2 regions of the Limosilactobacillus sp. C0001E2 genome follow, and region 2 is predicted to be linked to the other one. Evidence: predicted binding sites of a transcription regulator. Region 2 holds the regulator's gene; the other holds the start of a gene.

Region 1 (15,524 bases), on a different contig from region 2:
GGAATCAGATGCCGAAACAAAAACATCCGCCATTTGATAATAATGGTGAACTTGATCATTGTTGACCTGACCAGTAAAGGTGACGTGATCCCCTAAGTTCATTTCCCGAACCTGACGTTCTAACGAGGAACGGGCGGGACCATCGCCGACAATTAATAACTGCGTAGCTGGTTCTTGGGCAACAATATCAGGCATAGAATTAATCAATTCTTGAATATTCTTTTCAAAGGCGAGTCGACTCAGCGACAACATCACTGGAGTATCGGCTTTAAAGCCATACTTTTGGCGAATTGCGGCTTTTTGTTCGTCAGTATCGCGAAGCTTATACACGCGTAGATTAACTCCCGTCGGAATAATCCGAATTGGTGACTCGACATGATAGCTTTCAAGCGTATCTAGAACCCGTTCACTCGGCGCAATAATTCCTGACATATTCTTAAGGTATAAATGTGCTAAACGAGCCACATCCTTCGGCTTGAGAATGCGACCATTGGCAATGTAGTGAAGATAATCCTGGTACATTGTGTGATAAGTATGCAGACAGGGAATCCCCATCTCCTTGGCGACCATCTTCCCCATTACACCAAGTGAGAACTCGGTCTGGTTATGGATGATATCTAAGTGGAGCTTACGGGCAATCCGGAGGGCTTTAAACCAACCACTAAACGCGATTCGCCGATCCTTAAATGAAACGAACGGAACACTGGCAAACCGGTAAATCCCATCTTCAGGACTATCCGTTGCCCGTGGATCTGACGATGTAAAAATGTAAACGTGGTGGCCCTGCGCAATTAACTCATCTCGTAAGGTCTTAATGGATGTCGCCACGCCGCTTACTTGTGGAAAATATGTATCTGTAAACAGTCCGATATTCAAACGAAATTCTCCTTTTTCAGCGTTTTTAACTCTTAATAACACATTCTAATTATTTTAAACTTTCTCTGCTTTTGTCGCAAGTCAAAACCCGCACCAGCGAAATCATGAATCACTGATGCGGGCCTGAATTAATTATTCTGATCTGCCTGATAAAGTTCTGGTAAAGAGTGTTTGATTAACTGTTCAACTTCAGCCGCACTCTCTAAACCTAGTGCTTGATGTAATAATGGCTGCAGTTGTCGAACTGACAGGCCACTAATGAGATGTCTTAACGGTAAAATGTGATCACTAGGGACCGAAAATTCATCCAATCCCATGGCCAAAAGTAATGGTTCCGCAACATGAAGGGCCGCCATATTACCACAAAGGCTCACCCACTTGCCTTCATTATGTGCCTGACGAATAACGTGCAAGACGGAACGGAGCATTGCTGGATGTAACGTCTGCAACAGCGGTGCCACCTGACCATTGGTACGATCAACCGCAAATAAATACTGTGCGAGATCATTTGAACCAATGCTAAAGAAATCCGCATACTGAGCAAATTGATCAATCATTGTCACGGCTGCTGGCGTTTCAACCATCATCCCGACTTGAACATTATCAGGAATCTTAATTCCCTCATCAGTAAGCTTTTGCCGTTCTTCATCAACAATCTGCCGGGCTTGGCGAAATTCCGATAATGTCGTCACCATTGGAAACATAATCGCGATTTTACCATAAGTAGCTGCCCGCAGTAACGCGCGGATTTGCGGACGAAGTAACTCTTGATGAGCTAATCCGAGCCGTAAGCCTCGCAATCCTAGCGCCGGGTTACTACCATCATCATAACTTGCGTCCTGAACTAATTTATCACTACCAATATCAAGAGTCCGAACCACAATTAGTCGTTCTGGCATGGCAGTAGCAACCTGCTTATAAATCGCAAATTGGGCATCCTCGCTGGCAAACCGGGCATCCTCCATTAGCATAAATTCCGTCCGGAATAATCCAACCCCTTCCGCACCGCTATGTGTAATGGAATTAATTTCGTCTGGCAAGGACATATTTGCAGCAATCCGAATCCGCTGCCCGTCAGTACTGCGCGTTTCCTGATGTTTCAACTTACCAAGTGCACTGTTTTCACGTGCATACTGGCCGGCCATTTTCTGGTATTGATCAATCTCCTGCGGTGAAGGTTGCAAAATGACCTTACCGTGAATACCATCCACAATTGCCACCATGTCATCATGAGCATATTTGGTCACTCCATGAGTTGCTACAACACTTGGAATGGCTAGTTCTTCGGATAATAAAGAGAAATGTGATGTTGCACCGCCTTCATCCGTTACCAGGGCAGCAACTAATTGACGATCAAGGCGAACAACCTGAGTTGGACTAATTGAATGGGCGATTACAACCGCCCGGTGGTCTAAATTAGCAACATCTGGAATCGGCTCTTGTAACAAGTGGCTCAAAAGGCGTTGGCCAAGGTCATGAACCACCCCGACCCAAAAAGGACTGCTGACTGCAATCGTGGACAGCTTTTGTAAACGATCTACCAACTGTTCCACCGTCCACTCAGCGGTCCAATGGTTTTCAATTAACATATCCATCGCCAGTTGGCGGACGGCTGGATCATTGATAACGGTCTGGAGCGTCCGAATGGTCATAATTGGTCGACCAAATTCTGCTTCCGCCTGGTCACCAATTTGTCGCAAATCATGGTTAATTAAAGAAAAAGAATCACGAAGCCGCTGTGCTTCATGATTCTCATCATCCGCGACCTTATTAGGTGCGGCCAGACTGGATGCCCCCATGACATAGACCGGTGCGATGGTAATCCCGCCACCGGCAGCAATGCCGTTGAGTGTGTGGGACATGATTAGTCAGCCAGTCCTTCCTTCTTCATTGTGTCTTCGATTGCTGCAATGGCATCCTTTTCGTCGTCACCTTCAGCAGAGATTGTTACTTCAGCGTTTTGACCAACACCAAGTGACATTACACCCATGATTGACTTCAAGTTAACGCTCTTACCGTTGTAAGTTAAGGTAATGTCTGAAGTAAACTTTGAAGCAGTTTGTACTAAAATCGTTGCAGGACGTGCGTGGATTCCAGTTTCAGCAGTAATAGTAAAATCACGTTTTTCCATTATAATCATTCTCCTTAGAACAATAATAGTTAAGCAGCACTTTTCGCGCTTTACTTTGTTTTATTATAGCGATTGTAAGCGGTAAATACAAGCGTAAAAATTACGATTCAGCCCGCTCACTAATTAGATGATAGTGAATTTCTCCACCATGCTTGGCATCCCCCTCAATTTGGGAACGGTATTGATAACTTTGAAACACATTTTGAAAATCCATGAACTGTTCCGGCTTAATGATCAGTTCTTTCACCTTTCCCGCATGCAGTTGATCCAATTGTGCTTGGTAATCAATTTCTGACAACCCATCATCCCCTTTAAAAAGTTTCTACTATATTATACATGATTTTCGCACCAATTTAGCAATCATTCATAAAGAGTGCTAAAATTTATTTGGATGCAGAGGTGATTAAACGGCGATAACGCTTGATCCAACAGCGTTTATTCACAATTCACTCAATCAGTGCATTCCCTTGCTTTCTGAAAAAAAGTAAGTATAATTATAATCAATAGTCAAGAAAGGTCAAACTTTTTTGAAATTAATGAAGGAGGTATCTTTCGACAATGTTATGTCAAAACTGTCACGAAAATCCTGCAACCATTCATCTACAAATGATGGTTAATGGTCAGAAAATGCAGGTCGACCTCTGTCAAAAATGTTATGAAGAATTTAACAATCAACAATTAAATATGATGAATGGAGGAAATGATATGAATAATGGCGGATTTGCCTTCGGTAACATGGACGACTTTATGAAGGCACTCAATAATATGCAAAGTCAAGCCGCAGCTGGTGCTTCCCAAAACCAACGTCAAGGTGGCAACGGTCGTGGCGGTAAAGGCGGCATGCTCGCTCAATTTGGGATCAATATGACGGACCTTGCCCGCCAAGGAAAAATTGACCCGGTTATTGGCCGTGATAATGAAATTAAGCGGGTCGTTGAAATTCTCAACCGGCGGACCAAGAATAACCCGGTTTTAATTGGTGAAGCCGGAGTTGGTAAGACGGCGGTCGTAGAAGGACTCGCTACCGCGATCGTATCGGGTGACGTTCCAGAAAAACTGCAAAATAAGGAAATTATTCGTTTAGACGTGGTTTCCCTTGTTCAAGGGACTGGAATTCGTGGTCAATTTGAACAGCGGATGCAACAATTAATTAAGGAAGTTTCGAAGAACCCGAACATCATTCTCTTTATTGATGAAATCCATGAAATCATGGGTGCCGGAAACGCAGAAGGCGGCATGGATGCCGGGAACGTTTTGAAGCCTGCTCTGGCACGTGGTGATTTCCAATTAATTGGTGCTACGACCTTAAATGAATACCGGAAGATTGAAAAGGACGGTGCGATAGCCCGGCGGTTCCAACCAGTTCAAGTGGAAGAACCTTCCGTTGACGAAACTATTCAAATCTTAAACGGGATCAAGACCCGTTACCAAGACTATCACCACGTCAAGTACACGGATGATGCCATTGTGGCCGCTGCCAAGCTATCTGATCGTTATATCCAAGATCGGTTCCTGCCAGACAAGGCGATCGACCTCTTAGATGAAGCGGGTTCACGGAAGAACTTGACTTTAAAGAATGTCGATCCGGCCGCAATTGAAAATGAAATCCACACTGCTGAAGCCCATAAGCAGCAAGCCGTTGATAATCAAGACTATGAAAAGGCGGCCTTTTATCGGGATCAGGTTACTCGCTTGACCAAGGCTAAGAAAGCCGCTGAAGAAAACAAAGTTGAAGATGAAGCAACGGTAACCGTTAAGGATATGCAGGATATTGTTGAAGAAAAGACCAACATTCCGGTCGGTGATTTGCAAAAGCAAGAAGAAACACAACTCAAGGATCTTGACAAAAAGCTTGACGCTCACGTTATTGGACAAACGGAAGCTGTCGATAAGATTGCACGGGCCATTCGTCGGAACCGGATTGGTTTGAACAAGTCCGGCCGCCCAATTGGTTCCTTCCTCTTCGTGGGTCCAACTGGGGTTGGTAAGACTGAAACTGCCAAGCAATTAGCCCAACAACTCTTTGGCTCAAAGGACGCCATGATCCGTTTCGACATGTCCGAATACATGGATAAGATGTCAACATCCAAATTAATTGGTTCTGCACCTGGGTACGTTGGTTACGAAGAAGCCGGTCAGTTAACCGAACAAGTTCGTCGGCACCCTTACAGCTTGATTCTCCTGGATGAAGTTGAAAAGGCGCACCCAGATGTAATGCACATGTTCCTGCAAATTCTGGACGATGGACGTTTAACCGATTCCCAAGGCCGCACCGTTTCATTTAAGGACACCATCATTATTATGACCTCCAATGCTGGTTCCGGTGACGCGGTTACCAGCGTTGGATTTGGTGCTGAAGCTTCTGGTGACACTTCATCCGTCTTGGATAAACTGACTAATTACTTCAAGCCAGAATTTCTGAACCGGTTTGATGACATCGTTGAGTTTAACGCCCTCACTAAGGATAACTTAATGAAGATTGTCGACCTGATGATTAAAGACGTTAACACAATGTTGGCAGACCGCAACTTACACATTGACGTTCCAGAAGATGTTGATGAAAAGTTAGTCGAACTTGGCTACAACCCGAAGATGGGAGCACGTCCATTACGGCGGGTAATTCAAGAGCAAATCGAAGATCGGATTGCCGACTTTGTTCTGGACAACAGTGATGCCCACAACTTGGTTGCCAAAATGGATGGTGACCAAATTACGGTGATGGCAAAAGATGACGCCAAAGAACCAATGACAACAGAAAATAACGACTAATTTAGACTAACCAAAAGGGATCGTGTCATAAGTAATTCTGCTAGATGGAAATACGAATGGCGCGGTACGCAAATGGGCTCCAGTGCTCGGTCAAGCCGAACTCTGGAGCCCTATTTGCGCTCGCGGGGGCGTGAAAACGAAGCCATAAATGGCTTCTGTCACGCTCCCTTTCTTTGTAGGTGCCTTAGTAGTGGCAATGCAATTAATGGTGTCACCACCGCGGTGATAATTAACTCCACCACCCCGTTCGTTCCGAGGATGATCGCTAAGGCATTAATCAGTCCTGATTGATGAACATGGTAACCAGCAGCAACCGCCGGGGTATTCGCAAATAAATAAATTCCCCCAAGGACCAACATCGAATTGGTTAACGATGCCAATGCTCCGGATAAACTGGCCGCAATGCGTTCACTTCGTTGACGGACAATTTTGAACACATATCCAGCAACAATCCCCACCATTATCCGTGGTAAAACAGCGATGAAGGGATTAGTAAAAATCAGTGGTGCCAATGGACTGCTGGGGTAAACAAACGCCCTGATCCAGGTTAGAACTCCCCAGGCACCACCAACCACCGCCCCATCTAAGGGGCCAAAAAGAACCGCAACCACCGCGACCGTGATCGGTAACGTTGTGATTGAAAGCGGACCAATCGGTAGGTTCCCAATAAATGGTAACAAGTCTTGTAATACAATTAACACAATTAACATCGTGCGTCGGGTCATATTGTGGATTTGCTGACGTTGACGATTCATGATTATCTCCTCAAATTTGATAAAGAAATTATAGCATAACCAGTAACTAAAAAGCTCGTCATTTCTGACGGGCTTTTTGTGTATAAATTTAGTCGATTTTTTCTAAATAATGATACTTTAAAATATCATCATCCGTAATTGGCGTATTTTGCCCCTTTGCATACGCACGACTCCATGGCGTACCTAAGTTATGGGTAGGATTTTCGTCATCATTATTAAAGCTGTTCGTCTTTTGAAAATACTGCCCGTATTTTTTAACAACTCCATCTAAATATTGCTTAATCTTTGGTTTAGCTGCAATCTTTTGTAAAAAATCAAATTGGTAATTCATAGTTTCTGGTGAATATTTAATCCGTTTCCAGATATCATAATCAACTGGTCCATGAGAAAAAGCAATAAAATGAGCGTTAAAGGGTCGTTGATGGAATTCCGTTAAAAAACCTGCATAACCATAATATAGGACCTTTTGTAAGGAAAAGGCATCTAAATGCTATTTGGTTTGTAGATATGAAGCAATGTCCTCATCATTTAGTTCACTTTTGCTTTTCATATCAGAGATAAATGATTCCAAGGACGATTCATACTGAACATCTTTAAAATATGGGTCCTTTTCTTTTAAAGCTTCCAAGGAGGCATCGCGAGTCGATTACTAAACGACAACGGAATGTTTTTAATTAAATGACTGATCTTTTTTTCTTGTTCTTCAATTTTTTGATAATGTGTTGAGGCAAAACGGTAAGCCAATTTTTGCCTACGATATGTCACTAATAGTATTAATTGAATCATCGTTACTTACCTCCTTCTTTTAGTATATCATCCCGCTCCTGATTATGCCTTAGATGGGCAGTCACATTCTCTTGTTCGTCTTCCTGATCCCAAATCTGTAATTCCCATGGAAAAGTCATATTACTTTTCTTGAAATAACAATGAAACGCATGGTAGTTATGGTCATCACGATGGTAGAAACGACTGATTATTTTTTGTTTCTTTAAACAATTCAACAAAGCTTTGATGTGATCGATTTTCCTATACTTATTTAAAGAATGTTAAGATCACTCTCTCCGCCAGGATAAACGCGGTATACTAACCTTAATGAACAAAAATAATGGAGTTGAAACTCATGAAATCTTTAAAAACTGGACGCCCCTTCTGGGTTTATTACCAAGATATTGATTCGGGAGCCAATCTTGCTGTCCCGCAATTAATTCGTGGATATGAAAACGACGGATACACCGTTGTAAAAAAAGAATTACCCCAATATAAACTTATTAAAACTGACGGTCAAACTTCCGGCAAGTTCGATGGCAGTCAAGAAAATGTCCACTTCTACTACCGGAAAAAGAGCTGGGGTGAAATCGAAGATATCGATATGTACCTCTACTTAGAACAACCTGTCCAACAGTATGATCAGGTGGAAGGAATGCCGGTTGATAACATCCTCCCTGGCGAAATGTATGTCCGTTCATTCGAACGGGTAGCAACGACCAATGGTGAATTTTGGTATGAAGTGAATGCTGATCGTTGGATCAAGTTTGATGTGAATACAATGAAAATTGTTCATCACGACCCATTTGCTAAGGAACCACCAGTTAAGGATGGACCGGTTACTAACCTACGCGTTTTGCCATTAAATAAAGTGCCCGCCACCGTTGATTACTTACGGGGCGGTCATCTCTACACTTATGATTATCCATATGGTCAGTCCACCGGTACTGTTGCCAACGGTCAAGACCTAGTATTAATTGGTCGACTGGAAGACGAGAATGGGGTCACCTGGTATCAAGATGAGCAACGGGGCTTTATTAATGGTGCCTACGTGCACTTAACAAAACAAGATGAGGATGAATAAGATGAAAATTGGTGTAATTGGTGCCGGTAACATGGGGACGGCAATGATCAAGGGATGGCTTAATGCTAGTCAGGTTACCATTGCAGTAATGAATCCAGAAAATCCGCGGGTCACTAAATTTTGTGCTGAACGGCAACTTCCGCTTTTTCATCATGCAAACGAAATGATGGACTGGCAGCCGGATGTATTACTATTGACCACTCCCGCATCATTGACACTAAACATTATTAAAGACTTTGATCAGCTCCCTGCAAAAGTTGTCATGATTTCGGCCGCCGCCGGGATTTCATTGCAGAGCTTAGGAAAAGTCTTGCTTAATAATCCATGGATACGCATTATTCCAAATATTCCCGTTAGTGTTAACGCTGGTACCATTGGGCTGGCACTCGGTAGCAACACTGATCATTCTGCGGATGTCATTTCTCTGATCAAACAACTAGGTCAGGTGATTACCATGCCTGAAGATCAACTAAATATTGTTGGTACCATTGGCGGATGTGGCCCCGCATTCATCGATGTCATCATGGACGCATTGGGCGATGCGGCAGTTAAGCATGGCCTTAACCGACGGACTGCGAATGAACTTACTGCCAGTATGGTGGCCGGGACCGGTAAATTAGCATTGGAGTCCGGATTATCTCCAGCTGAATTACGTGACCAAGTTACCTCACCTGGTGGAACCACAATTCGTGGTGTCGAAGCATTAGAAAAACACCGCGTCCGTTATGCCATGATGGACGCAGTGGATCAAGCAAGTGAAAATTAATAAAGGATCCCTTTTGGTATCAATGACCAAGGGATCCTTTATTTTAATGAGAGTTAACCATTGCTAGTAATGTCGTAATTTCATCTTCTGATAGAGCAAAATCCATTTGAAGCTTTTGCTTGATTTGCGTTTCAGGAATCTGCATCTGCTGAAGAAGCCGGACTGTCTTTACAAGAGTTTCCTTTTTACCTCTTGCTATTCCTTCCTCAATTCCCGCTTCCCGAACGTCTTCATCATGAAACATCATATGCGTTTTATTATCCATGTAGCCGTTCCTCCATTTCACATTGCGACTCAAACGATGAATATAACTGGCAATTTCCTTAACATAACTATCATCCTGAACATCTTTATTATCAACATATTGCAGAAAATTTTGCAAGGGTTGGGAAACATCATTAGCTGTTCCTTTAGTATTGAGGAAAATTACTGTACGACCATCGTTCATTCGGATACGTGGATTATTTATACAAACATTTTGAAATTCATACTTACAAAGTCCATGACCAAAAGGATCAAATGGACAAATAAAGATTACGTAGGTTTTCTTTAATCGTTCATAACTGTCGCCATGACTAATCAAGTCACCATCAATTCGTCCTTGATAATACCTAATTCTTTGCGGTAAAGCTTTCGTTTTTCGGACTTGCATATCAATTTCATAAACTGCGTTTGAATCTTCAGTATAAACATCAAAACGAACGCCGTGGCTATGTGGATCTTCTTGTACTCCCTTTTCAAGAACCGGAAATTTAATTTCCCTTACCTTCAAGTCTGGTAAAATCATTTGAATCAAATGCTTACAAAGACGCAAATTACTCATCACACTGCCAAAGACATAACCATCTTGAATACTAATCTTTTCCATCAAATCTCTCCTTTATATTACCCGATATATTTTATAGACGGAAAAATCGCTGTTTTTTATTTAATAATGCATCAATAATTTCTGTAATATTAAATCCAGTTTTCTGGTAAACTTGAAGATACTATAGATAAAAAATTTGGGAGAGTAAATTACATGACAAATATCATTATCGGGATAATATGTTTAATTATTTTCTTTGCATTTCTAAAGTTCTTTATGATTGTTGGCGGATTAGCAGCAATTGGGGCACTCATTTATTTCTGTGTCAAAGCGTATCAAAACTCTGACAAGCGGACTAATCTTTTAAAGAAGCGAATTATCCCTTCTTTCATCATTATGTTAATTTGTTTCGGTATCGCCGGTACACTATCCGATCATTCTAAAAATTCTCATCATGAAGCCGTTTCCAGTTCAAAAACTGAACATCACAAAGAATCAAGTAATGACGATGATGATGACGACAGTGAATCCGAGGAAAATGATGATGAATCAGATAATACTGATACGTCATCCGATAATCAAGAAGATACGGAAGACACTGATAATAATTCGAATGCAACTTTAAGCAACAATAGCAATGGTACTGGTGTTGACAATAATCATGGTGATATGACCACTGATCAGCAGGGTACCATTGTTGGAAATTCAAAATCAATGATTTATCATACTCCAGGCCAGCACGGTTACAGAATGAATTCTGCGAACGCCGTTTATTTTAAAACTGAAGCAGAAGCTCAAGCTGCTGGTTATCGAAAAGCCTTGCGGTAAAACTATTGATTCATCTAAATATTCTAAAAGAGTCGATCAATTTGCTTGATCGGCTCTTTTAATAATTTATCCATATAAATCAGAATGGTCTAGTTACTCTCCTCCATTATTTGTTGTTCCTTCATGGGGAGTCTGTTCACTTGGTGTTGTTTGAGTATTCGAAGAAGTTAGTCGGCTTGTTGTATAACTGTTCGCGTAAGAACGTAATCCTGATTGTGGTGATCCACCAGTTGTAACATTTCTTCCATTTCCAATGTTATTAGCAACACGGTTACTGCTGTATGAACTTGACGAAGTGCTAATGCTAGAAGCACTACTACTTTGAATTGAAGATTCATGAGAACTTGCAGGATTATCTTCAACCACTAATTTCTTAGTAATCTTACGTTTCCCATTCTCAGCAACAATATCGTACGTCCCGGAATCACGGAAAGTGTAATGAAAAGTCACCTTATTTTTTCCTGAACGTACATTAAATTCTTTGTATACTTTTTTACTGTAATGACCAACAATTTTTAAATGAGTATTTGGCGAAACTTTAAATGACACTCGTCGCTCACCATTTTCATCTAAATGAACTTTTTTATTAAAGGTTAACGAAATTTGATCATTACTACCCTCTTTTACCTTAGTTGATTTTTTGGAAGATTCATGAGAAACTGCTTGCCCATTTTTATATGAAAGGTATCCTCCTCCACCAAAGCCAACAAAAAAGATAACTATTAATAACCAATTAATAAAAACACGCCAACGTCGGACTGTCGAATATCCTCTTTTCATTCTTAATACTTGAACTAAATACTGTAAAACAAGCAGAACGACCGCTATCACTCCACTTAAATTGAAAAATTCTTTGTAAATCCATACTTTTTCTTCCCATATATTAATTAATTATTGCAGAAAACTTCTACGTTATTTTATCATACTTATTAAAATTTCTATATTGTTATTGCCAATGATTTTAAGCTAACTTCCTGTTTTATATTTAAAATCGTTTTAAATTAACATTTGACTAACTACATACCCAAATTTCTTTCTTCATATTGATTAATTAGACCTATAATTAAAGTAATGAAATTATCTAGCCAGAAAGTTTAACAATCTAGGATATACTATTGGGAGAAAAACAAATGAAAAGAATCAGTTTAGTTAGTTTTATTATAATAATGTGTCTATCTTTAGCTGCGTGTGCAAAAAGAGTAAACGGACAGAAAGTCTACAAAACTCAAATTGAAAACGGTATAAAGCCGGTTGCAGGAACAGGTAAATGTAATCGTGAATTAATCCGTATTAAGGGTACCACTTCAGCCCCAAGTGGTTATAGGGTTGTAGCTATTTCTAATACTGGTCAGCATAGTCGGATTGGCGAAGATACTACTATGCAAAATAATGTGAAAGTAAAAGATGGTAAGTTTGCTGGTTATATTGATCCTGCTAAAAACAATCCAAAAGTCAAAAAAGGTGACAAACTTAAATACCACTTCTTAGCAGTTAAGAATCCTAAAGACATCAAAGATAATAAATCAACCAAAAACGTAATTAATAAGAAGTTCAACACAACAACCGTCAAAATAAACTTTGAACCAACAACCCTTTTCGTTCAGTCAAAAGTTCAAACTAGTTTAGGTAAGGGCGCTAAAGTTACCAAAAAATCGAAAACTGTCTACACAATTACGCCGAAAAAAGATAGTTCATTTGAAAACGATGTTTCTAAGGCAATGTATGATGATAAAGATAGCTGGAATAGTATAACTAAGAAGATCAATAAGCTATCTAAGCAAACTAAAACACCAAATGGACGGATTGCACTTGTATTAATGAATCCTGAAAACCATAAAAAATTCCTTTTTGTTTCCATTGGCGGCAAGACTAAATATGATGCAATTACTAGTGGCACCGTTAATAGCAATGCATCAAATGCTAAGAATGCCTCAAGTAATTCTGATAATAGTGACGACGATGGTGATGATTTTGAACTAGCCATGATACTAGCTTGGTTGCTGGCGTATGATGAAGAATACGGTGACGATTCATCCGAAGATACTAATGACGATTATTACGATGATAGCGATACCGATGATGACTACTATGACTATGACGATAATTACGATAATAATGATTCACAAGATAATCAAGATTATTCTGATGATTCACAAAGTAATAATGGTCAGCAACAGAATGGCGGTCAGCAAAATAGTGAACAAAATACTAATTCTGCAAACGTTCAATAGGCGTTTATAAAGATTAAAAATAGGGTCACAAAAAGCCTGTACTATCAACGTTAAACGTTGTTAATACAGGTTTTTACTGTTATACAATGCTGCGCTGTTTTGGGGTAGCTGAGGTATTGGTATGCCAGCATTTCACTCTAAATGTGTTAAGGTTTTGTGTTAATTTCATGGTCAGAAACTGTGGTCAAAAGCTGATGCGACAGTAATCCAAAGTGAATTTACTAAATAAATTTCCTTTTATTCTATTTTGTGATAGTTTTAAATAAATGACTCAATAGAAAACAGATAATTATTCACTCATGATTAACAAAGCCCCAAAAAATATTTTTACTATTTTATCATTACTTATTGCATTTATCGGCTTAATTTATACATATCGTGTAGATCAGAGAACAAAGTATGACGAAAAGCCATCATTCAATATTGTACAAAATTTATGAAATCCTTCAGAGTCATCGTTTACTTTTGTAAATGAATCCACTAAAAAGTTAGCACAATCGACTTATCATACTTATTTATTAATGATTCCTAGCAAAATTTGTTGGAAATCCGACAAGAAAGTCTACAGTAATTTAATTCTGTCTCCTACCAAGTGATAACGAAACAAACTGATTCTTTTAAAACAACTGGAGATATTGAGACTTCATATCTTCCTAAGGAGTTTTTTGCAAAAAAGGAAGTCGCGATATTATCGAAAGTAAAGAAGTCAGCTTAAACAATTCTTTAAAAGCCAGAGTTGTAACATACCCCATGCTAGTTATTTATTGTAAAGATAGCTATCGTTATAGTGGAGAGAAAAGATTACATAGTATTAACTTTTTATCAACACCTATAGATAAGATCAACCTCTCGTCAACGGATTCAAAAAATATAAATAGTTATATTCGTGATAATTCCAATTTGGAACTTAAAGTCATTAAAAATCAAAGTATCTATCAGACAGTTAACGATAATATTTCTAAAAGATTCAATGAATTAGTTCAAAATAGAGCCAAAAGTGATAAAAATGGATACTTAATTTGAGTAAAAAAAGCGGGTATGGTTTTATACTTAAAAAAATGAATTATTTAATTTCTCCTCACGATCCAATAGATGATTAAGATACTTCAGCCCACTAATTTAACACATTTTAACACGCGACTATCCTTACCAAATCAACACTCTTAGCACTTCAACCACTTCAAAATCACCTACCAACATCCGCCTGTGTTAACAAACGTGTTAAAACAGTGCCATTTAAGTAACAAAAAAGCCTGTAACATCAACGATAATCGTTGGTATTACAGGCTTTTATATACTTAGTAGTGCTCAATAAAGTCGCTTTTTTAGGGTAGTTCAACCCTTGTTGTAAGAGGATTTCATCCTAAACGTGTTAAGATTTTGTGTTAAAAGCATAGTAAGAAACTTTGTTCAAATAGCATCATTATGGGATTTCTGCAGAATAACTACCTCATAAACAACTAGACTCAACTATCTAACTTGAACGCTATCCGACTTACTCTCTAGTAGCTATATTCAGTTAACTAATTCAGTAACTATCTAACATATTTCTCTGTTTTCAATGTATAAAGCAGGCGGATCCACATGTCTTTCTAAAAGCTCTAGTTTCGTCAAATTACTTAATATCTTCCGAACTGCCGATGGAATCTGTTTTAACTTTTTAATTCCTGACTTCGTGACTACATAGTAAACAGAATGCCGACATTATTTCCCATGTAATACAGACTTATATGGAGAATGTAATAAGGCTTGTAGATTAAAATATGACTAAAATCACATTACGCCATCTTTATTGTCAGCTATTATTTTTATTTTTCCATCAACTATCTTGATATTATAATCATGCGTTAATGTCAAAAAATCAGATGGATCTCTTCTATCTTTTAGTAAAAAAGTTAGCTTTAGTACTAATTTTACGATGCTTAGTTATTAAACTCTCATTGGTATCTTTTAATTTCCTCGATGGATATAATATTGCGTCACTACTTTTATTATCTAAAAAATTATTTTTTATATAATTAGTAATATAATATGCTCTATCATTATCACCTACTAGATTAAATAACGAGTTATACAGAGCAGAAATGTTTCAACCGATAATTCTATCCTTATTAATAAATTGTTTTCCCTGAAATAAATTTGCCTCTGCTATAGTACACTTAATTGGCTTAGTAGTCCTAAAAACTAATAAGTTATGATATTTCATTCTTTCGTATAATGCTGTCAAAAGATCAAACGAGAGATAAAATGGATGTTCATCAGGAGTATTTAATCTTCCATATGTATGAACAGTAGCTGGCGGTAATCCAATATATGTTGGACATTTTACAACCCTAAAAATATTAACACCTTTACCAATCTCAATTACTTTTCCTTCGCCTAAGATTGTATAAGATATACCACCTGTTCCTTTTATTGAATTATAATTTTTAATTATATTCTCAACTTCCGTTTTAAAGGAATCATCAACAATTTCTCCTTGTTTAATCAAATCCTTAATTTTCTTAATAA
Region 2 (15,524 bases):
GCTGAATTGTGCCATTACTGTTCCTGTCGAGGCGACAACGGTTGGCTTGGTAATGAACTTTTGGTTTCCTCATATTCCCTCATGGGTGTTTAGCGGAATCACGTTTGCATTAATTTTTTTAATTAATTATTTATCAGTTAAGTCGTATGGCGAAACAGAGTTTTGGCTTGCGTTAGTTAAGGTTATCACGGTAGTGGTTTTCCTAATTGTGGGGGTATTAGTAATTCTTGGAATTATGGGTGGCCGCGGTCCTGTAGATTTGCAAAACTTTACGTATAAAAAGGCGCCGTTTGTCCATGGCATTTCTGGAATTGTGAATGTTTTTCTGGTTGCTGGTTTTTCTTTCCAAGGAACAGAAATGATTGGAATTGCTGCTGGGGAATCGGAAAATCCAGAAAAGAGTGTTCCTGAAGCAATTAAATCAACGTTTTGGCGGATCTTATTATTCTATATCTGCACCATTTTTGTAATTGCATGTATCCTGCCCTATACTGATAAAAATCTGCTCAGCTCAGATGTGACGGATATTGTAACCAGTCCATTTACGTTAGTCTTTAAGCGGGCGGGATTAGCTGCGGCAGCCAGTGTTATGAACACGGTTATTTTAGTCGCTGTACTTTCATCCGCTAATTCATGGATGTATGCTTCAACACGGATGTTATTCTCTCAAGCACGTGAAGGTTTTGCATGGCGGATGTTTGGCTATGTCAATAAGCGCGGAATTCCAATTTATGGCTTAGTTGGAACGACTGTGATTGGTTTACTGATTTGGTTTACTCAATTTATTGGCCCGCAAGCTTACAACTACTTGATTGGTGCTTCTGGGTTATCCGGTTTTATTGCTTGGCTCGGGATTGCCATTAGTCATTTCCGTTTCCGACGGGCGTTTATTAAGCAAGGTCACGACGTGAGTGAATTAACTTATCATGCTGCATTATTCCCGTTTGGGCCACTTTTTGCTTTTGGGTTATGTATTGTTGTCATTCTGTGCCAAAATCTAGATGCCTTTGTCAAGTTTGATTGGCAAAGCATTGCGGTTACTTACATGACAATTCCAGTATTTATCGTTCTATATTTGTACTACAAACTAAAGTATGGCAGCCATTTGATTCCGTTAGAAGAAGTAGATCTTTCACGGAAGACAAAGGGTGAAAGCTATGAAACGGAAGATAAATAAAGAGGTTGAAAATTTTATTTTCAACCTCTTTATTTTATAGGTGAACCTGGAACAAGGATAGCTTTTTGATGAACCATCGTCTGATTAATAAGTAAATATTTTTCAGCGCAGCGCATAAATTAATGATACAATGGTGCTTGTCGTTTTATAGAATTCAAATGGAGGAGCTATTCATTATGATCGTCTTAGCTGGAACAATTGGTGCAGGTAAAACAAGCTTAACTAAGCTACTTTCCCAACATTTAAATAGTCAGCCATTCTTTGAATCGGTTGATGATAATCCAATTTTGCCATTGTTTTATAAAGATCCACAAAAGTATGGCTTTCTTTTACAGATTTACTTTTTAAACCGACGTTTAGACGAAATTAAGGGTTCCTTTGATAATGACTTAAATGTATTAGACCGTTCGATTTTTGAAGATTCTTTGCTATTTAGGTTGAATGCTGATTTGGGCCGAGCCACACATACGGAATCGGATATTTATACTTCATTGCTTGATAAATATGATGGAAGAGTTACCTGACGAGCGTCATCAAAAGGCGCCAAATCTTTTAATTCATATTCAAGTGTCGTTTGAAACGATGCTGGATAGAATTAAGAAGCGTGGTCGTTCATTTGAACAGGTTGATACGGACCCCAGCCTATTTAATTATTATAAGGAACTTAATGCACGTTACCAAAAGTGGTATGACGAGTATGATCTAAGTCCGAAGATGGTAATTAATGGCGATCAGTATGACTTTGTTGAAGATTCGACAGCAGCAGATGAGGTTTTACAATTAATCGACCATAAGCTCGAATAGTTGAATCTTAAATAATGCTTGACGAGTAAAGTGAAGTAGCTTAAACTAACTAAAGTTACTTTTGTTTTGGAGGATTAGCTCAGTTGGGAGAGCATCTGCCTTACAAGCAGAGGGTCACAGGTTCGAGCCCTGTATCCTCCATTGATGCGGATATGGCGGAACTGGCAGACGCGCAAGATTTAGGTTCTTGTGTCTTTATGGCGTGGAGGTTCGAATCCTCTTATCCGCATTGGAAGGGAGTTACCGGAGGGTAGCTCTTTTTTATTGCAGTTTTATAATAAATTTTTGGTTTTATTATTGACGCCAATCAATAAAACTAGTATCATTAAAAACTGTTGAAAGAGATTAATACTTTATGCGGAAGTAGTTCAGTGGTAGAACATCACCTTGCCATGGTGGGGGTCGCGGGTTCGAATCCCGTCTTCCGCTTTTTTGCACCCATAGCGCAATTGGATAGAGTGTCTGACTACGAATCAGAAGGTTGCAGATTCGATTCCTGCTGGGTGCATTGTCTTATGCGTGGCAGAATTCTTAAAAGAATTTGCTACGCTTATTTTGTAAGACATCACCTTAATTTCGGAAATTAGCTCAGCTTGGTAGAGCGCTGCGTTCGGGACGCAGAGGTCGCAAGTTCGAATCTTGTATTTCCGATTTATACATAGTAAGAGCTGTTATAGAAAGGTAAAACCTTGATATAACAGCTTTTTTATTTAGTACATTTAAACGATTGAATTATTGCAAATGTTCGGGTAAAATAAAACATGTGTTCGCCAAGACGCTTTTATTGAGAAATAGGGAGCTGAATGAATTGTTCTATGTTGTTTATCAGTCACAAGCGGGAAATAAATGGTTTTGGACATTGGACAAGACTTTTTCTAAATCGAAACAAAGATTAATGAAGTATCAATCGAAAAAAGTGGCACTGCGGGCATTGAAAAACGCCTTAAAAAAATACCCTACTAAGTTTCGGACGCACCCTCTCCATAATTGTAAGATTGTAAATTCCGCTGATCCGACAGTTTCCTATTCACCATTGACAGATCTTGCATTGCCGGTTAGTTATTGCCTAGGAAGACGGTTAGGAGCAAATGATCCCTGGTTATTTTTAACTTCCAAGGGTACTTTTGCAGCATTTAATAACAATAAGAAATCCGTTTTTAATCATCTTGAAGACTGTCGAGCTAAGGCACTAGCTTATTACAAATCCGGAGAAGCCCAATTAGCAATTTTTGATGCTAATCAAGATAAATTAATTGAAACGATTCAACTAACGACTGCAATAAGTACTAAGTCAGAAGTGTCCAAAAAGGAAGTTATGGACGCATTGGATGTTTTACTGAGAGCAAGCAATTATGCTAAACAGCTAACTCAACAGGTTTTTATAATTGATCATTCGGAAATGATTGACTTAATGCATTTTATCGAATTCAGTCAACTCACCGATCAACAAAAGGTTCAATTAATTGATAAGATTCATTCCATTCGTCAAGAACGCAGAAAAATGAAAGATTTACTGGTCTTTTTAAAGGCAATCCGCGAAAATATTGACTTTAATAAGATTCTTAAGGAAATTGATGAAAGCAAAGTGTTGTTAGGGGATGAGCGTAGTTATACATTTCGAGATTCAAATTAAAAAAATGGTTAGACACCCTAAATAATGTATCGACTGAAAAAGTTTAATAAATTTTCTTTGATGGTGATTTAATGTAAAATAATAAAAAATATTTACTAGTGAGGAATATTAGATGAAGATCACTAAGAAAACTCGCGTGCGAGTTCTAAATACGACACTCCTTGGAATGTCAATATTGTCGTTTGCCTGGCTAATAATTACGCTAGGAGTTGCAATGGGCGAATTAGTTGCGGTAGGCCATGTTAATGATGTCGAAAATTTTTATTCGGATCATCTCATTGAGCGGTGGCTATTTGCAGTTCTTTTATGGGCGGTGACCACGGTCGCATATGTAATCCACAGTACAATGACTATTTGGTCATTGACCCAAAAAGACAAATCAGCCGCTTTAAATGATCATCAGCCAATGTTAAAGCCCAAACATGCTCGTGATGTTGAAGAACTTTGACAAACCGCTGTAATCATGGGAAAATGCATCCAGATTTGTTAACGGGAGGATTAAAATGAAAAAAAATAGTTACAGTGATTGGAACTTTTACACTGAGTATCTTGTTAGTTGCTTGTGGAAATCAAAATAATTCTGCTAATAATCACAGTCAAACGACAACTAGTTCACAATCTTCATCTAATCATAAGAGTGAGGATGCACAAAGCAGTAGCAGTACTAATCGTACTAACAAAAATCGAACGGTTGGTAGTTCGAGTCAACAGGCTGGTCAACAAAGTCAGAAAAATAAAGTAATGACTACCGAACAAGTAGTAGCTCGAGTTGCACAACTCAAAAATGTTAATTTAAACGGTGGCGACAAAATTTATGTAACGCCAACTAATACGCCCAATGTTTTTAAGATTTATATCAAAGGGGCTAATCAAGATCCGCAAGTAGATAGTATTGTGGATCACTATGTATATAATGGAAACACGGATGTGCTTTCACAAGCCACAGAACGTTAAAATAATCTTTGAGGATGTGAGCGAAGTTCTTGATTGCTTCGCCATCACGTCCTCATTTTATTTATAGTGAGAGTGAACGATCAGCCGAATAATTAATGGTATCTTATTAACAAAATTAACTATCTCGTCTTTTTAAAGCGTTTGCAAAATGATAAAATGAAGACGAACGCAAGTGAAAAGAGGGATTGTTATGGCCGTGAAGCAGCGTAGAGAAATTTTAGAAACTATCAAAAGAATTTGGATCGCCTTGGTTTATGGGATAATGTCAGCAGTTGGAATCAATATGTTTTTAATGCATGCGAATTCTTATTCATCTGGGTTGCTGGGATTATCGCAATTGCTACAAACGGTTTTCATGCTGTTTCATATTCACGTGAGCATGAGTCTGTTAATGGCAATCTTTAACATTCCGCTGTTTATTTTTGCTTGGCGGGTTTTTGGCATCCGGTACATTCTTTTCTTCGGATTAGCAGTCTTAGCAAATATTATCTTTTTAGCGGTTATTCCAAAAGTATCGCTAGTAACTGAACCGTTAACGAATACATTAGTGGGGGCATCACTAATTGGGATGAGCGTTGGATGGTGTTTTAATAATGGCTTTACAACTGGCGGGGTGGATATTCTCGTTACTTACTGTCAAAAAAGATTTCACAAAAATGTCGGAATGTTTGCAAATGTTATTAACGGCTTTATTTTACTGGGTGCAGTAATCTTTTTTGGCCCCGGACGGATAGTTTATAGTTTAATTGGCATGTTAGTTACCAATGGTTTGATGGACTACATGTACGTTTCACAAACGGATGTTAGTGTAACAATCTATACTAAACATGCAGCAAAGTTGATTAAGCCACTACAGGGATTTGCTCACGGAGCAACACTACTTCACGGTATTGGTACTTATACGGGTGAGCCAACGGATGTTATCTTAGTCGTTACTCCACGCGGCCAATTAGCATTTATTAAAAAAATGGTAAAGTCGTTAGACCCAGAAGGCTTTATCAGCATTCAACGCTCGGACGTGGAATTAGGTAAGTATCGTCATTATTCTATGTAAAAAAGCCGTATGAAAAGTGCCCTACAATCGTTAGACAAGAAATCTAACGATTGTAGGGCACATCACTTCGCTACGACTTTTTTCATTTAAGCATTAAAGTATTTATTATGTTCCCAACTAGAGACATTTGTTTTGTAAGCTAACAGTTCGCTCTTCTTAGAATTAACGAAGAAATCAACGAAGGTGTTTCCTAAGGCATTTACTAGGATGTCATCATTTTCCAGGTTAGCAATGGCTTGGTCTAGTGACCCAGGTAATTCAGTGATTTGTGCTTCATCCCGTTCGGCTGCATTCATTTTATAAATGTTTCGTTCGACTGGTGCGGGGGCCGCTAATTCATTTTCAATACCATCGGCACCAGCTGCCAAAATTGCGGCAATGAAAATGTAAGGGTTAGCAGATGGATCACCGGAGCGTAATTCTAGCCGAGCTACCTTTCCCCGACCGGCTGGAATACGAACAAGTGGGGTTCGGTTATCAGTTGCCCAAGCAATGTAAGTTGGTGCTTCATAGCCAGGAACCAATCGCTTATAGCTGTTAATAGTCGGGTTAGCAACTGCGGTAAATGCAGGCGCATGCTTTAAGAGTCCAGCGAGATAATGCAGGGCGGTTGATGATAATCCCTTTGTTCCTTCTGGATCATCAAAAGCGTTTTCGCTGCCTTTGAATAGTGATTGGTTGAAGTGCATTCCCGAACCATTGATCCCAGTAATAGGTTTTGGCATGAAGGTAGCAGCTAGGCCATGTTTTTTAGCAATTTCGCGGACTACTAATTTGAAGTATTGAATTTTGTCTGCGGTATGCAATGCATCGTCAAAGCGAAAATCGATTTCGTGTTGACCAGCCGCAGCTTCGTGGTGGGAAGCTTCAATAGAAAATCCCATCGCCATTAAAACGTTTGTGATGTCTCGGCGACATGCTTCACCTTCGTCTTTTGGTTCTGTGTCAAAGTAGAAGGCATCATCGTTAACGGTCATGGTTGGATGACCGTTTTCGTCCCGTTTAAATAAGAAGAATTCTGGTTCAGCACCGATATTTAAAGTGTCAAAGCCCATCTTTTTAACTTCAGCCAGATTCTTTTTCAGGATGCCTCGTGGATCACCAGCATAAGGGGTACCGTCAACATTGTAAACGTCACAAATGAGTGCGGCAGTTTTGTTAACGCCATCTGTCCATGGGTAAATCACAAACGTCGATGGATCTGGATATAGATACATGTCAGCGTGTTCGATGGGTAAGAAACCGTCAATGGAGGAACCATCAATTTTAATTTTGTTATTTAAGGCATCATCTAAAAGTGTAATTGGAATTTCAATATTTTTAAAAGCACCATCGGCATCGGAAAAGCTCATCCGAAGGTAGCGTACATCTTCATCCTTGGCGATCTTTTTTACATCATTTGCTGTTAACATAGTTTAATCTCCCTTATGCTTAAATTGGTCTAACAAAAAGTATGGTGCAATACTAATACGAAATTCGGCGACTGTGAATAGATGTGAAGAAAGCAAGTAAATCTTAAAGTGAAAGCGGTCTACCTAATTAAGATAATAATTTATCCACGGGAGTGGGGTTAATTAAATAAAGAACGAAAAAAAACAGCAAGGCGGAGATTGGGACCTTACTGGTTTAAAGGAGAAATGTATGATTGTGTAATCAGAACGGATCATTTGTAGGAGTAAAGAGTTACAATGCGTTAATTAGTTATCAAAATATTGCTTGTGTTCCCAATCGGTAACGTTGGTTCTGTAATCGTTAATTTCTTGTTGTTTGAGTGCTGTAAATTTATTAACGAAGTAGCTACCTAAGGCGTTCTTAATAACCTCATCATCATTCAAATCTTTAATCGCTTCACTAAGGGAACCTGGCAGTTCAGTGATGTTAGCGTCCTTCCGTTCTTGAGCGGTCATCTTGTAGATGTTTCGTTCAACCGGATCTGGTGCCATAATCTTGTTATTGATTCCATCAATCCCAGCAGCCAGTGCAGCGGCAATTGCAATGTATGGGTTAGCCGTTGGATCACCAGAGCGTAGTTCTAGCCGGGTCAGTTTACCCCGTCCAGCTGGCACCCGTACTAATGGAGTCCGGTTAGACGTTGACCAAGCAACGTATGTTGGTGCTTCATAGCCAGGAACGAGTCGTTTGAAACTATTGATTGTTGGGTTGGCAACGGCGGTAATCGCCTTAGCGTGAGCTAATACACCACCTAAGAAGTACAATGCTGTTTCAGAGAGTCCCTTCAAACCATCTGGATCGTCAAACATATTTTGACCATTCTTGAATAACGACATGTTGAGGTGCATTCCGGAACCATTAATTCCAGTAATTGGCTTTGGCATGAAGGTTGCACAGAGACCAAAGTCTTGAGCAATCCGTCGAATTGTCAGCTTGAAGTATTGAACGTTATCAGCAGTGTAGAGAGCTTTATCATATTTAAAGTCGATTTCGTGTTGACCAGCCGCAGCTTCGTGGTGATCAGCTTCAACTTCAAAACCCATTTGGGTTAACGTATTTGCGGTTTCGCGCCGGCAGGCTTCACCTAAGTCCTTTGGTTCAAGGTCAAAGTAGAAACCATCATCGTTAACTTTCATGGTTGGGTTACCATTCTCATCCGCCTTAAACAAGAAGTACTCTGGTTCTGCCCCAATGTCGAAGGTATCGAAGCCCATTTCTTTAACGGCATCGAGTTCCCGCCGCAGGATGCTCCGCGGATCGCCAATAAATGGGGTACCATCAACATTATGAACGTCACAGATCATCGATGCAGTCTTGTTTTTCTCGGCAACCCAAGGATAGATTTTCCACGTATTGGTATCAGGGTAGAGGTACATATCCGCATCTTCGATTGGTAAGAATCCTTTGATAGAAGATCCATCAATTTTAATCTTGTTATTTAATGCATCATCTAAGAGCGCAATTGGAATTTCGATGTTTTTCAGTGCTCCTAAAGCGTCTGAAAAGGTCATCCGTAAGTAACGAACGTTTTCTTCTTTAGCGAGTTTCCGAACGTCATCAGCTGTAATCATAATAAGTTACCTCCCCAATTAATTACTTATTTTCTTGAGTAAGCGTTTTATCTTCTTCCTTTAGGTACTGAGCAACTTCTTTACTCCACTTATCGTGATAGCGGTACATAATCAATGGCAAAATTCCAACGATTACAACCATAATTATGAGGGTAATTACATAAGTGGAACGAAGATGAGCAGGAGTTCCTTCGGCGGGGATGAAGGTAATGAAGAAGGCCATTAAAGTAATGAAAAAGCCAATTACTGCAACCACAATACTAAAAGTTCGACTATTACTCATTCGATAAGTTCGATGCAGATTTTCGTATTTATTCTTTAAAACAATGTATGCAACAATCATCATTAGGTAAACCATCAGGTATTGTGCGGTGGTTGCGGCCATGGAAACATTGAAGGCAAAATCTGCATTTTCACCACTATCGAAAGTGATCATTAATGCGGTAATGGTAACCACAATTGCTTGTAAAACGACAATCCGCATTGGGACGCCACGCTTGTTTGGTTTAGCAAAATACTTTGGCATGTATCCTTGACGAGCAGCAACAAATAAGCCTTGATTTGGACCAGCCAACCAATTACTTAATTCGCCAATAATGCCACAAGCGAGAAGGACGCCGACGATTTTACCAAGCAAATCACCAGGCAAGCCAATTGATGAAAGAAGATGTCCATAGGTGTAGACAAAGCCTGTACTATTTTGAATATCAGCTTTTGGCACTGTCATTGCAATGGAAAACGCACCAATTACGAAGTACATCATGGTGTCCATTCTGACAGTGATGTGAATCCATTGGTAGAACATTGCAGTCCAACCAGATTTTTCTCCAAGGGTACCTTTGACCCAGGTAAAAATACCGCCATCACCCCAACCATCAATTGAAGCCATTTCCCCAGTTTCTTGAGTAATTGGTAAAAACCAGAGAATGCCGGCGATAAGTAACCAGAATAATGAGGTTGCTCCGGCTTTGCCAAATGGGGCGAATTCGTCAACTGAGATCACAACAGAACATGACATGGCAAAGAGCTTGAGACCAGTTAACTGGTTATATTGCTTTGTACTATTATCTAATGTTTTGTCGTGGCTGAAATGCGGTCCGCTATGCGGACCAATAGCTGGAACATCAGCCATTATCACCATCTCCCACTAGAATTAAACACTAATGGTTTTCCCATTAGTAAAGGTGAAAACAAATCTTTTACTGTGTAAATCAAAACTGTCTTGAAAGGACCTTTCACCTTCAATTATTGACAAAAAACGTTAAATGTCACTATACATAATCTAAAATATGTCCATAAATCTAAACTTTTTCAAGCTGTAATGTCTAATATCTTAATTTTGTTAAGGAATATAGGCAGCTAACGAAGAAAAATAAAATATGATTAATTAATCACGACAGTAGATATTTTCACTTATAAAATCAATGTAACCGGTTACTTCCAATGGGTTCGACTTTTTTTGCAGAAATGAAATTAAGCATTATATGTAAAATAATTTTACAAAAAAGAAAAGTGTAAATTTAACATGAAACAACTATCGCTGCTTTATTTAAGTAAGTGAAAATGGTAACAAAAATTATTTGTTTTGGTTTTAACGTTCATGTCAAGCGTGGTCTGAAGTCAGGGGCGATTCTTAACTAATGGTCCATAATAATTTACAAAGAATGTTCAATATTTCACTTTATTTTTGCCGAAATTCTGCTATGATAATAGACGTAAACGATTTCAAACAAGGAAAAAGGAGATTTTTGCACTATGAAAGCTGCTGTTATTAATGATCCAGTAGACGGTTACGTTACTGTTAAAGATGTTCAATTACGTGATTTGAAGCCCGGCGAAGCATTAGTCGACATGGAATACTGTGGACTTTGCCACACTGACCTTCACTGTGCTGCTGGTGACTTCGGTAAGAAGCCTGGTCGGATTATTGGACATGAAGGGGTTGGTCGTGTATCAAAGGTCGCTCCTGGTGTTACAAGCCTTAAAGTTGGTGATCGGGTTTCAATCGCTTGGTTCTTCAAGGGCTGTGGCCATTGTGAATATTGTTTGACTGGTCGTGAAACTCTTTGTCGGAACGTTTTGAACGCTGGATACACTGCTGATGGTGCGATGGCTGAACAATGTATTGTTCCTGCTGATTACGCTGTTAAGGTTCCAGAAGGACTTGATCCAGTTGAAGCTACTTCATTAACTTGTGCTGGTGTTACTATGTACAAGGCTTTGAAGGTTGCCGACATTAAGCCTGGTCAATGGGTATCAATTGTTGGTGCCGGTGGTTTAGGTAACCTCGGAATTCAATTTGCCCACAACGTTTTTGGTGCACATGTAATTGCCGTTGATGGTAACCCTGACAAACTGAAGGCTGCTAAAGAAAATGGTGCTGAAATCTGCATTAACCGTCATGACAATAATGTTGATGAACAAATTCAAGAAAAGGTTGGCGGGGTTCATGCAGCTGTTGTTACTGCTGTTACCACTGCTGCCTTTGACCAAGCAGTTAACTCACTTCGTCCAGATGGTAAGCTAGTTGCCGTTGCCCTTCCACAAGGTGATATGAAACTAAATATTGCCAAGACTGTTCTTGATGGAATCATCGTTGCTGGTTCATTGGTTGGTACTCGTCAAGACTTAGCTGAATGTTTCCAATTTGGTGCCGAAGGTAAGGTTCACCCAATTGTTAAGACTCGGAAGCTTTCAGAAATTAACGACATGATTCAAGAATTGAAGGACAATAAAGTTGTTGGTCGGAACGTTGTTGACTTTGTTCACAACAAGGACTAATATTTAAAACAATTTAAAAACAGTTCGCAATGATAGATTGCGGGCTGTTTTTGTTGTCTTAAATATGACTCAATGATGAATTGGAATTGCTCTTTCATTGAAAAAGCTGTGTCTGTTATAATGTTATTAAGATTAAGGTCAATATTAGTCAGAGATGGGGATGAGAAAATGGAAGAGAAAAGTATCTCAGATATTATTGAGAAGTATTTAAAATCGATTTTAGCAGATGATGAAAAAGTAGAAATTCGTCGTTCTGAGATTGCTAATCATTTTGACGTTGTTCCATCGCAGATTAATTACGTCATCAAAACACGCTTTACATTGCAAAATGGTTATTTAGTACAAAGTAAGCGGGGTGGCGGTGGTTATATCCGGATTGAACGGGTTAATCTGATTGATGATGTTGATGTACTAGATATGCTCATCAATACAATTGGCCAATCGCTAACGGAAAATGATGCGTTTACGATTGTTCAAACATTGTATGCAGAAAAGGTTATCTCACGGCGAGAGGGTGACTTAATGTTAGCGGCGCTCTCAAAAGACACCCTTGGTGTAACTGCACGGCAAAATGCAGATCGACTGCGTGCTCGGGTGCTTATCGCTTTTTTAAATCGTCTTCGTTATGAAAGTTAACTGAAAGGAGAACGCTTATGGCAGATTATTTGTATACTCCTAATGCACAATCAGCTTTGAATATTGCTCAAGAACAGGCGCGTTACTTCAAACATCAAGCAGTTGGGACCGAACACCTATTACTGGCGTTGAGTTTAGAAAAGAATGGGGTTGCTGCAAATTTATTACGGCAGTTAAATGTTACAACGGATGATCTTCGGGAAGAAATTGAACGTTTTACAGGCTATGGAACGATGACTAATATGACTGCCGATAGCTATTTGCCATACTCTCCTAAAATGCGAGAGGTGCTCTCGGTAGCTGGCCAGTTAGCTCAACAGTTAGGCACTAACCAAATTGGAACCGAGCATTTGATGTTAGCCTTGCTCGGCGACAGTAATATTTTATCTTCGCGGATTTTAAATAGCCTGAACGTAGATGTTCCGCAAGCTCGCCGGACTCTTCTACGTCGGTTAGGGGTTAATAATGCTAAACAACGGTTTAATAATCAACCAAATAGTTCTCAAAGAAATGGCCGTAAGACTCCAACCCTCGATAAACTGGCACGTGATTTGACTAAAATGGCCCGTGATGAAGATCCGGATCCGGTGGTAGGCCGTGATCGTGAAATTAAGCGGGTCGTCCAAATTTTAAGTCGCCGGACTAAAAACAACCCAGTCTTAGTTGGTGAACCGGGTGTTGGCAAGACGGCGATTGTTGAAGGGCTGGCGCAGTTAATTGTTAAAGAAGAAGTTCCAGCTAATTTAATTGGTAGTCGACTAATGATGTTAGATATGGGGTCATTAGTTGCAGAAACTAAATATCGTGGTGAATTTGAAGATCGTCTAAAGAAAATCATTAATGAAATTTACCAGGACGGTAATGTGATCCTATTTATTGATGAATTACACACACTAGTTGGTGCTGGTGGTGCTGAAGGCGCGATTGATGCTTCTAATATTTTAAAGCCGGCGTTAGCACGTGGTGAATTGCAGTTAATTGGTGCGACAACATTAGATGAGTATCAAAAGCACATAGAATCTGATTCAGCACTTGAACGCCGCTTCGCAACTGTCACGGTCGACGAACCGACAAAAAAGGCTTCAGTGGAGATCTTACGGGGGATTCGGCCAAAATATGAAAAGTATCACCATCTAAAGATTACTGATCAGGCCTTAGAGGCGGCGGTAACATTGTCGGATCGGTATATTACTAACCGTTTTCTTCCAGATAAGGCAATTGACTTAATGGATGAAGCGGCTGCAATGAAACGGATTGATGGTCAAGGGCGAAATACTGCGTTTGCTAAGCAAATTCGTCAGCTGGATGAGTTACGTGATCAAAAAGAATTGGCAATCGAACAACAAGACTTTGATCAGGCGGCAAAATTGCGACAGCAAGAACTAAAACTAAAGGATAAGGTTGATCGTGAGCGGGATCACCGGCAAAAAATGGAAGCTCAAGATGAGTATTCACTACAAATTGACGATAATGATATTGCACAGGTGGTTTCAGAGTGGACGGGTGTGCCACTAACACAATTGAAGAAAAAAGAAAGCGATCGACTGGTGCACTTAGAAAAAGGACTTCATCAACGGGTGATTGGCCAAGATGAAGCCGTAACAGCTTTAGCACGGGCTATTCGTCGAGCACGGAGCGGGTTGAAGGATTCTCACCGACCAATTGGTTCGTTCATGTTCCTAGGCCCAACTGGTGTTGGTAAGACGGAACTAGCTAAGGCGTTAGCAGAAGAAATGTTTGGTTCGGAAGACAACATGATTCGTATCGACATGTCAGAATACCAAGAACGGTACAGTGCTAGTCGGTTAGTTGGAGCTGCTCCGGGATATGTTGGTTATGAAGAAGGTGGCCAATTAACGGAGAAAGTTCGGCAACATCCATATTCTGTCGTGCTGCTGGATGAGGTCGAGAAAGCAAATGTTGATATTTTTAATTTACTATTGCAAGTGTTAGATGATGGTTTCTTGACTGATTCGAAGGGTCGTAAAGTCGATTTTAGAAATACGATTTTAATTATGACTTCTAATTTAGGAGCTACCCAGCTTCGAGATGAAAAGACAGTTGGTTTTGGTGCTAAGGATCTTCAAGATAACTATGCAGCGATGGAAGCAGCTATTCAGGAACAGCTAAAGTTACATTTCCGGCCTGAATTTTTGAACCGGATTGATGAAACGATTGTTTTCCATTCTTTGACAAAGAATGATCTCCATCAAATTGTCAAATTACTATTAAAGGATTTAACCCAGCGGGTGGCAGAGCAAAATGTCACATTGAAATTTACTCCCGCCGCAATTAATCTGATAGCCCAAGATGGTTATAATCCAGAGTATGGTGCTCGACCACTACGTCGTTCCATTCAAACATTAGTAGAAGATCCACTTAGCTTAGCATTGCTTTCTGTTGAAATTGAGAATGCTGCTACGGTCACGGTGGGTGCTCGTCAAGGAAAACTAACTTTTACTAGTCAAAAAGCTGGTAGGAAACATCCGTTGGCTGTTCAATGATAAAGAACAGTAGATTTGATTAGGAAATAAAGTTCGCGAAAATTTATTGAAAAAATGAGTAAATAATGTACAATTATTTTGGCAAACTAAAATAGTTGGTATTTGGTTAAACTGAATATGAGAAAGGCTCGTTTGAAATATGAGAAGATCTGAACAATTAGCAAAAACCAGGACAGCAATTATGAAGACGGCAACTAAGTTGTTCTTGAATAATGGCTTTGGGGGGACGTCCACCCGTGATATTGCTAAAGAAATCGGAATTACCCAGCCCGCTTTATATCACCACTTTAACGATAAGGAAGTACTCTTTTTAGATGTAATGACTAGTCATGGAAGTCGGGTTCGTCAAGAAGTAAATAAGGTGATGCGGGAAAGCGAACTAAAAGGTGAAGAACGTTTATGGGAGTTAGCTAAGACCCTGTTGCGTCTGCATCCAAAAGATATCTATGAACAGTGGCAAAGCGCGGGGGATTTGCTTAGCCAAAGTTCAAAGCGAAAATTAAATGTAATTTTTATGATTGATTACATTGAGCCAGTTTCTGAATTCTTTAAGCAACCTGACATCAAGATGCGACCAGATGTGTTGCCGAAAGAAGCTGCGGAGCTATTTATTGCTAGTCTTAGTCCAATGTTTAATTCATTTCAAAAGTTTGGTGGCCGTTCTATTACGCAAGAACAACGTAACCGGATTATTTTAGATATCTTTATGAACGGATTGAATCAGCGTTAAGAAATCACGTTCAGATAAAAGAGGTTAGTTAATGAGCTAACCTCTTTTTTAGTGTCGCAACGGTTGACTTAGTCAGAAAAAACGATTATACTTTGAAAGTATTTAACTGTAAGTTCAACGGTTGTGATGATCTATTGTCCATTGCAATCCTTATAAATCCCAAAGGTAGTTGCCAGCTGCTTTTGGATTTTTTTTGCCCAAAAGTTGCATTTTATCCAAAATGTAATC

What was found. The regulator CtsR, encoded in region 2, represses protease genes until heat stress. The targets are predictions, from matches to a motif close to TTGGTCAAAAAAGGTCAAANA.
Region 1: the regulator CtsR is predicted to act here: its motif matches at 3,511-3,531, upstream of AC1EKL_RS07905 (ATP-dependent Clp protease ATP-binding subunit).

What each region holds. Positions count from the first base shown of each region.
Region 1 covers NZ_JBWPXC010000009.1:2,827-18,350, forward strand. The annotation lists gene AC1EKL_RS07885 (glycosyltransferase family 4 protein) at 1-876, opposite strand, end outside; gene ptsP (phosphoenolpyruvate--protein phosphotransferase) at 1,005-2,738, opposite strand; gene AC1EKL_RS07895 (phosphocarrier protein HPr) at 2,741-3,007, opposite strand; gene AC1EKL_RS07900 (hypothetical protein) at 3,108-3,305, opposite strand; gene AC1EKL_RS07905 (ATP-dependent Clp protease ATP-binding subunit) at 3,566-5,776, shown strand; gene AC1EKL_RS07910 (ECF transporter S component) at 5,935-6,531, opposite strand; gene AC1EKL_RS07915 (hypothetical protein) at 6,620-6,862, opposite strand; gene AC1EKL_RS07920 (hypothetical protein) at 7,147-7,317, opposite strand; gene AC1EKL_RS07925 (MucBP domain-containing protein) at 7,652-8,380, shown strand; gene proC (pyrroline-5-carboxylate reductase) at 8,382-9,146, shown strand; gene AC1EKL_RS07935 (Rpn family recombination-promoting nuclease/putative transposase) at 9,190-10,014, opposite strand; gene AC1EKL_RS07940 (sunset domain-containing protein) at 10,168-10,782, shown strand; gene AC1EKL_RS07945 (hypothetical protein) at 10,876-11,562, opposite strand; gene AC1EKL_RS07950 (hypothetical protein) at 11,913-13,013, shown strand; gene AC1EKL_RS07955 (hypothetical protein) at 15,103-15,524, opposite strand, start outside.
Region 2 covers NZ_JBWPXC010000002.1:183,439-198,962, forward strand. The annotation lists gene AC1EKL_RS03100 (amino acid permease) at 1-1,177, shown strand, start outside; partial or broken gene AC1EKL_RS03105 (deoxynucleoside kinase) at 1,354-1,981, shown strand; tRNA gene AC1EKL_RS03110 (tRNA-Val) at 2,050-2,122, shown strand; tRNA gene AC1EKL_RS03115 (tRNA-Leu) at 2,128-2,210, shown strand; tRNA gene AC1EKL_RS03120 (tRNA-Gly) at 2,339-2,410, shown strand; tRNA gene AC1EKL_RS03125 (tRNA-Arg) at 2,416-2,489, shown strand; tRNA gene AC1EKL_RS03130 (tRNA-Pro) at 2,559-2,632, shown strand; gene AC1EKL_RS03135 (hypothetical protein) at 2,790-3,614, shown strand; gene AC1EKL_RS03140 (hypothetical protein) at 3,727-4,062, shown strand; gene AC1EKL_RS03145 (hypothetical protein) at 4,137-4,568, shown strand; gene AC1EKL_RS03150 (YitT family protein) at 4,759-5,622, shown strand; gene glnA (type I glutamate--ammonia ligase) at 5,709-7,034, opposite strand; gene glnA (type I glutamate--ammonia ligase) at 7,320-8,645, opposite strand; gene AC1EKL_RS03165 (amino acid permease) at 8,668-9,777, opposite strand; gene adhP (alcohol dehydrogenase AdhP) at 10,401-11,426, shown strand; gene AC1EKL_RS03175 (CtsR family transcriptional regulator) at 11,595-12,062, shown strand; gene AC1EKL_RS03180 (ATP-dependent Clp protease ATP-binding subunit) at 12,080-14,566, shown strand; gene AC1EKL_RS03185 (TetR/AcrR family transcriptional regulator) at 14,706-15,296, shown strand.